One region of the Mesorhizobium sp. RCAM 05099 genome, then DNA from elsewhere that is predicted to be linked to it. Evidence: riboswitches for the same ligand, from Rfam matches in the RefSeq annotation. Region 1 holds a riboswitch; the other holds the start of a gene.
What was found. A riboswitch is a leader RNA that binds a small molecule or an ion and turns the genes downstream of it on or off. The one in region 1 is predicted to bind S-adenosylmethionine.
Positions count from the first base shown of each region.

Region 1 (3,923 bases):
CGGGTGGCCTGCAGCGTCTGCGACAGCACGACGAAGTCAAAGCCCTTGTCGGGATAGAACTCGAGATCCTTGTCCGCATCGCCCTGGATGACCGAGAGGCCGCGCGCCACGCATTCGTTTACGCCGCGCTGCGACAGCTCGAGTCCACGGCCGTCGACCTGCTTGGTGTCCTGCAGCAGTTCGAGCAGCGAGCCGTCGCCCGAACCGACGTCGAGCACACGAGACTGCGGCGGGATGAGGTTGGCGACAACCTCGAGGTCGACACGCTGGTCGCGGTTGACGCTCATGATGCGAGCCCTCTCGCCCGTGCCGCAGAACCGATGAAGCCGTTGATGGCGGCAAACAACTCCGGCTCGTCGAGCAGGAAGGCGTCGTGGCCACGGTCGGTCTCGATCTCGACGAAGGACACCGATGCGCCGGCGGCGTTGAGCGCGTGCACGATCGAGCGGCTCTCCTCCGTCGGAAACAGCCAGTCCGAGGTGAAGGACACCAGGCAGAAGCGGGTTTTCGTGCCGGCGAAAGCATCGGCCAATCGACCGCCATGGTCGGCAGCGAGGTCGAAATAGTCCATCGACCGAGTCATGTAGAGATAGGAATTGGCGTCGAAGCGGTCGACGAAGGTCATGCCCTGGTGGCGCAGATAGCTCTCGATCTGGAAGTCGGCATCGAAGCCGAAGGTGAGCGCTTCGCGATCCTGCAGGTTGCGGCCGAATTTTCGGTGCAGGGCGGCTTCCGACAGATAGGTGATATGGGCGGCCATGCGCGCCACCGCCAGCCCCTTTTCCGGGCGTTTGCCGTAGTCGAAATATTTGCCGCCATGCCAATCCGGATCGGCCATCACGGCTTGCCGGCCAACCTCATGGAAGGCGATGTTCTGCGAGGAATGGCGGGCGCCGGTGGCGATCGGCAGTGCCGAGAAGACGCGCTCCGGATAGCTCGACGCCCATTGCAGCACCTGCATGCCGCCCATCGAGCCGCCGAGCACGCAAAACAGCTTTTCGATGCCGAAATGGTCGATCAGCATCTGCTGCGCGCGCACCATGTCGCGGATGGTGATGATCGGCAGGTCGAGCCCATAGGGCTTGCCGGTGGCGGGATTGGTCGAGGCTGGGCCGGTGGAGCCCAGGCAGCCGCCGATGACGTTCGAGCAGATGACGAAGAAGCGGTTGGTGTCGATGATCTTGCCCGGGCCGATCAGCACTTCCCACCAGCCCGGCTTGCCGGTCACCGGATTGGTGTTGGCGACGTGCTGGTCGCCGGTCAGCGCGTGGCAGACGAGGATGGCATTGGAACGCGCGTCATTGAGCGTGCCATAGGTCTGGTAGGCGATCTGGAACGGCGACAGCAGCGTGCCGGCGTCGAGCTTGAGCGGCTTGTCAGGTCCAAAACGCAACACAGGGCTCGACGGTTGGTCGGCCTCGTTGTTGGTCTTTCCAGCGCGCAGAGCGGCCATCACATCTCTCTACCATTCCGCATCATGCTTTTCGAAAAATCGCTGCCGATTTTCGGGCCGATGCGCTCATCCGCCCGGTCGCGGACAATAAAAAACCGGCAATGCCTTCGCAAAGCCGGTTACGTCACGCAAACGGCCCTTTAGCGAATTGTTTAACGTGGCTGCAAGCCGACCGGCCAAATCACCACGGAACTGTCGCTGCCCTTCTAGAACTCGCCCGCCTTGCCGTCAATGCCGGCCACTGGCATCACCGCCACCTCTCGACATTGCCGGTCGTGGCTTGTATTTCCGCTGCGGCTCCTGCCGGGAGCCTTCTCGATGGATATCTCGAAATGAAGCAGACACCGGATCAGGCACGTCCAACCCCGCGCGTGGGCATCATGGACATCGACGCCTATGTGCCGGGCAAGAGCACGGCGCCGGCCGGCGTCGCCAAGGTCTACAAGCTGTCGTCGAACGAGAATCCGCTTGGGCCCTCGCCGAAGGCGATCGAAGCCGCGCGGGAGATTGCCGGAAAGCTCGACATCTATCCCGACGGCACCGCCGGGCGGCTGCGCGAAGCGATCGCCGAGGTGCATGGCCTCAACGCACAGAACATCATCTGTTCCAACGGTTCCGACGAGATTCTGGGCCTGCTGGCGCAGACCTATCTGGCGCCCGGCGACGAGGCGATCTTCACCGAACACGCCTTCATGGTCTACAAGATCTATATCCAGTCGGCAGGTGCCGTCCCGGTGGCGGTCAAGGAGACCGATGAGCGCGCCGACATCGATGCCATCCTGGCCGCCGTCACGCCGCGCACGAAAATCGTGTTCCTCGCCAATCCCAACAATCCGACCGGCACCTATGTGCCGTTCCAGGAGGTGCGCCGCCTGCATGCCGGCCTGCCCAGGCATGTGCTGCTGGTGCTCGACGCGGCTTACGCCGAATATGTCCGCCGCAACGACTATGAAGCCGGCATCGAGCTGGTCGGCAGCGCCGAGAACGTCGTGATGACCCGCACCTTCTCCAAGATCGGTCTTGGCGGGGCGCGGATCGGCTGGATGTACGCGCCGATGCACATCGTCGACGCCATCAATCGTGTGCGTGGCCCCTTCAACGTCAATGCAACGGCGATCGAGGCCGGCATCGCGGCGATCCGCGACCGCGCCCATGTCGAGCGCAGCGTCGCGCATAACGAGACCTGGCTGGCCTGGGTCAGCGAACAGATGACGGGGCTTGGGTTGCGGGTGACGCCCAGCGTCGGCAATTTCGTCCTCATCCATTTTCCCGACGACCAGAAACACTCCGCAGCGGCGGCGGACGACTATCTCACCGCGCGCGGCTATATCTTGCGGCGCGTTTCCGGCTATGGCTTTCCCAACGCGCTGCGCATGACCATCGGCACCGAAGAGGCCAATCGCGGCGTTGTCGCCGCACTCACGACATTCCTGAAAAGCTAAAGCACCATGGCATCACCGATGTTTGAGAAGATCGCGCTGGTCGGCATCGGCCTGATCGGCTCGTCGCTGGCCCGCGTCATCCGCCGCGAGGGGCTGGCCAGTCACGTCGCCATCTCGACCCGCAGCGCGGCGACGCTGGCGCGGGCGCAAGAGCTTGGGCTAGGCGATTCCTACACCACCGACGCGAAAGAAGCGGTCCGCGATGCCGATCTGGTCATCGTCTCGGTGCCGGTCGGCTCATCCGGCGCGGTGGCCGAGGAAATTGCGCCGGCGCTGAAGCCGGGCGCGATCCTCACCGATGTCGGCTCGACCAAGGCATCGGTCATCGCGCAGATGCAGCCGCACGTGCCGGCCGGCGTGCATTTCATTCCCGGCCATCCGCTGGCGGGCACCGAGAAGTCGGGGCCGGATGCCGGTTTCGCCGACCTGTTCGACAATCGCTGGTGCATCTTCACGCCGCTGCCGGACACCGATCCGGATGCGCTGGAGAGGCTTTCCGAATTCTGGCGCCGCTGCGGCGCCAACATCGACACGATGGACCCCCAGCATCACGACATGACGCTGGCCATCGTCTCGCACCTGCCGCACATCATCGCCTACAACATCGTCGGCACCGCAGATGATTTGCAGTCGGTGACCAAGTCCGAAGTCATCAAATATTCGGCTTCCGGTTTCCGCGACTTCACCCGTCTCGCTGCCTCCGACCCGACCATGTGGCGCGACGTCTGCCTGCACAACAAGGACGCCATCCTCGAAATGCTGGCGCGGTTCTCCGAGGATCTGGCGTCGCTGCAACGGGCGATCCGCTGGGGCGACGGCGAAAAACTCTTCGATCTGTTCACCCGCACCCGGGCCGTGCGCCGCTCGATCATCGAGGCCGGCCAGGACATCGACGTACCCGACTTCGGCCGCCAGGCGATCGAGCACCCGGCCAAGAGCTAGGGTCTATTGAGATTCAGGTGAAGCCTGCCTGCAAACGGCGCTTTCCTGCGCTTCCGGTGCTCACGTACCCGACGCTCCGCTGCGGT
Region 1 is NZ_CM185035.1:1,323,246-1,327,168, forward strand. It holds gene metW (methionine biosynthesis protein MetW) at 1-287, opposite strand, end outside; gene metX (homoserine O-acetyltransferase MetX) at 284-1,453, opposite strand; SAM riboswitch at 1,574-1,651, opposite strand; gene hisC (histidinol-phosphate transaminase) at 1,786-2,895, shown strand; gene AC56QQ_RS06545 (prephenate/arogenate dehydrogenase family protein) at 2,902-3,837, shown strand.

Region 2 (3,923 bases), 1.6 Mb from region 1:
CCATTTCAAATACTCAGCCTTCCGCCAGCCGGGCGACGTGCACGTGCACATGTTCGGAACGGCCACGCTGTCCTTCGCCGACGGCATCAGGACCGAGGCCGGCGACGTATTCGAGATCGAGGCCGGGGATTTCGGCCTGCCGCTGCGCAACCAGCTCGAGATCGAGCAGCCGGTGAACGTGGCGGTGAAGGCGCTTTGACAGCGTGATCTCCCCCCTCGTGGGGAGATGGCCGGCAGGCCAAAGGGGGGCGCTGTCCCTTCGCACCTCCAAATGTCATCGAGCCCTCGGGCTGTTTTGATTTGTCACAGAATGCGAGGTTGGCGATCCTTCACGCCCCCTCTGCCCTGCCGGCCATCTCCCCCACGAGGGGGGAGATTGGCGGCTTCACCTCAATAGATATCGAAGTCGAAGTACTTGGCCTGGATCTTCTTGTAGGTGCCGTCGGCGACGATCGCGTCGATCGCGGCGTTGAGCTTGTCGCGCAGTGCCGTGTCTTCCAGGCGAACGGCGATGCCGGCCTGCGTCTCGGTGCCCTTGACGTCGCCCACCAGCTTGCAGCAGCCGTCGCTTGCCTTCTTCAGCCAATCCACCAGCACGAACTTGTCCGAGATCACGGCATCAAGCCGGCCATTGGTCAGGTCGGTGATCGCCTCTTCCTGGGTTGGATAGAGCTTCGCCTCCGCGCCCGCCTTGCCATAGGTATTCTGGGCATAGTCGGCCTGCGTGGTCGAAGCCTGGGCGCCGACCGTCTTGCCGGCAAGTGCCGCCGGTTCGGTCGAGGTGAGATCGCTGTCCTTCGGCGCCACCAAGGCGAGCGGCGTCGTATAGTATTTGTTGGTGAAGGAGACCTGTTTCTTGCGCTCCTCGGTGATGCTCATCGACGCGATGATGGCATCGAACTTCTTGGCCTGCAGGGCGGGAATGATGCCATCCCAGTCCTGGGTGACGATTTCGCACTCGACCTTCATCTGCGCACACAGCGCATTGGCGATGTCGATATCGAAACCGACAACCTTGCCGTCCGCGGTGATGGTGTTGAACGGCGGATAGGCGCCCTCGGTGCCGATTTTCAGTTTCTCCGCGGCCTGCGCCGACAGCGAGCCAACAGCTATCACCAGCATGGCAGCGCCCGCTGCCGATACGATCCATTTTGAAATCCGCATTTTCTTGGTTCCCCTTGAACGCCGGCATCCTGACGGCCAGAAGGCAGCCAAGCATGGTGGGCCAGCACAGGCAAGTATTTTGCCTGACGGCAATGTGGTTCAGCGCGCGGAGCGGAAGTGCTTGGACAGCTTCAGGCCCTGCGCCTGGTAGTTGGAGCCGAGGTCGGTGCCGTAGAGCGCCTGCGGCCGCTTCAGCATATGCTCATAGACCAGCCGGCCGACGATCTGGCCGTGATCGAGGATGAACGGCACTTCGTGGCTGCGCACTTCGAGCACCGCCCGGCTGCCGGTGCCGCCTGACGCCGAGTGGCCGAAACCCGGATCGAAGAAACCGGCATAGTGGACGCGGAACTCGCCGACCAGCGGATCGAACGGCGTCATCTCGGCGGCATAGAGCGGCGGCACATGCACCGCCTCCTGGCTGACGAGGATGTAGAACTCGTCGGGATCGAGCACCAGTTCGCCGGCGCCACTCTTGTGGATCGGCTCCCAGAAATCGACGACCTCCTGTGCGGCGCGCTTGTCGACGTCGACGAGACCGGTGTGATGCTTGCCGCGATAGCCGACCAAACCATTTTCATCGCCATTGAGGTCGATCGACAGTGCGATGCCGCCACCGGAAATATTCGGCGGCTCGGTGGCGACCAGCATCTCGGTGCGATGCAATTCATGCAGCTCGGCTTCCGACAACAGCGCATTGCCGGTGCGGAAGCGGATCTGCGACAGCCGCGAGCCGGTGCGCGCAACGATCGGGAAGGTGCGCGGGCTGACTTCCAGGTAGAGCGGCCCATGATAGCCGGCGGCAATCTTGTCGAACTCGTGGCCACGGTCGGTCATGACACGGGTGAAGATGTCGAGCCGCCCGGTCGAGCTCTTCGGATTGGCCGAAGCCGAAATCTCCGCCGGCAGCGCAAGGCTCTCGAGCAACGGTACGATGTAGACGCAGCCGGTTTCCAGCACCGCGCCGTCGGCAAGATCAATCTCGTGCAGCTTCAGCCGGTCGAGCTTTTCCGAAACCTTGTGGTTGGGACCTGGCAGGAAGGAGGCCCGCACCCGCCATGCCTTGTCGCCGAGCCTAAGATCAAGGCTGGCCGGCTGGATCTGGTCGGCATCGAGCGCGCGCGGCGACTTCAGCGCACCGGACTGGAACAGCGCCGAAATGTCCTGATCGGGAAGAATGCCTGTCTGCCGCAAGGCTCCACTCCTAGGCCAGACGTTTTTCTTGTCGCCGGTTCTTGCCGCAAAACCGTGGAACACTTTTGCGGAACCTGCTTGGTACAAACCTCTTAATCAAGCCGGCAATTGACGCAAGCGCGGCGCGGGTCTAAAGGGTCGTTATCCCGTGGTGATTTGGCCGGTCGGCTTGCAGCCACGTTAAACAAGTCGCTAAAGGACCGTCGGGCCGCAAGGCCGTATGGACCGGTTGCGACTTTCGCGGCCGGTTTTTTTGTGTCTGGAACAAGAGCGATGAGCACCAAGAAGCGCAACTGGAAACCTCAGACAGCCCTCGTACACGCCGGAACCCTGCGTTCTCAATTCGGCGAGACCTCCGAGGCGATGTACCTCACCCAGGGTTATGTCTATGAGACGGCGCAGGCCGCCGAAGCCCGTTTCAAAGGCGAGGAGCCGGGCTTCATCTATTCGCGCTACGCCAATCCGACGGTCGACATGTTCGAAAAGCGCATGTGCGCGCTGGAAGGCGCCGAGGATGCGCGCGCCACAGCGTCGGGCATGGCGGCGGTGACTGCCGCCCTTCTGTGCAGCGCCAAGGCCGGCGACCATATCGTGGCGGCTCGCGCGCTGTTCGGCTCCTGCCGCTGGGTGGTCGAGACCCTGGCGCCTCGGTACGGCATCGAGGCAACGCTGGTCGACGGCACCGACATCGCCAACTGGGAAAAAGCGATCAGGCCGAACACCAGGCTGTTCTTCCTGGAAAGCCCGACCAACCCGACGCTGGAAGTGGTCGACATCGCCGCGGTTGCCTCACTCGCCAATTCGATCGGCGCGCGGCTCGTCGTCGACAACGTCTTTGCCACCCCGCTACAGCAGAAACCGTTGCAGCTTGGCGCACATATCGTCGTCTATTCGGCGACCAAGCACATTGACGGCCAAGGACGATGCCTTGGCGGCGTCATCCTGTCGGACAAGAAGTGGATTGACGAGAACCTGCACGACTATTTCCGCCACACCGGCCCCAGCCTGTCGCCCTTCAACGCCTGGACGTTGCTGAAGGGCCTGGAGACACTGCCGCTGCGCGTACGCCAGCAAACGGAAAGCGCCGGCAAGATCGCCGACTTCCTCGCCGAGCGGCCGGAAATCGCCCGTGTCATCTATCCCGGCCGCGCCGACCACCCGCAGGCGGCGATCGTCAAGAAGCAGATGTCGGGCGGCTCGACGCTGATCTGCCTCGACGTCAAGGGCGGCAAGCAGGCGGCCTTCGCCTTGCAGAACGCGCTCGATATCGTGCTGATCTCCAACAATCTCGGCGACGCCAAGAGCCTGATCACCCATCCGGCGACCACGACGCACAAGAATTTGAGCGACGAAGCCCGCGCGGAACTCGGCATCGGGCCTGGCACGCTCAGGCTTTCGGTCGGCCTGGAGGATACCGACGATCTGCTAGAGGATATCGCGCAGGCGCTGAAGGCCAAGTAACAGAGGCCTTCAGGCGCTCGACGGCGTCTCTTCCAGTTCGGCCGCCTTGGTGCCAATCGTCATCGCGTTACCGCGCCAGTCGACGGCGCCGCCGAGCCAGCCGC
Region 2 is NZ_CM185035.1:6,695,847-6,699,769, forward strand. It holds gene araD1 (AraD1 family protein) at 1-199, shown strand, start outside; gene AC56QQ_RS33200 (ABC transporter substrate-binding protein) at 391-1,164, opposite strand; gene AC56QQ_RS33205 (2'-deoxycytidine 5'-triphosphate deaminase) at 1,264-2,358, opposite strand; SAM riboswitch at 2,497-2,574, shown strand; gene AC56QQ_RS33210 (O-succinylhomoserine sulfhydrylase) at 2,632-3,819, shown strand; gene AC56QQ_RS33215 (ceramide glucosyltransferase) at 3,829-3,923, opposite strand, start outside.
Region 2: another riboswitch for S-adenosylmethionine. It lies ahead of AC56QQ_RS33210 (O-succinylhomoserine sulfhydrylase); the one in region 1 lies ahead of metX (homoserine O-acetyltransferase MetX).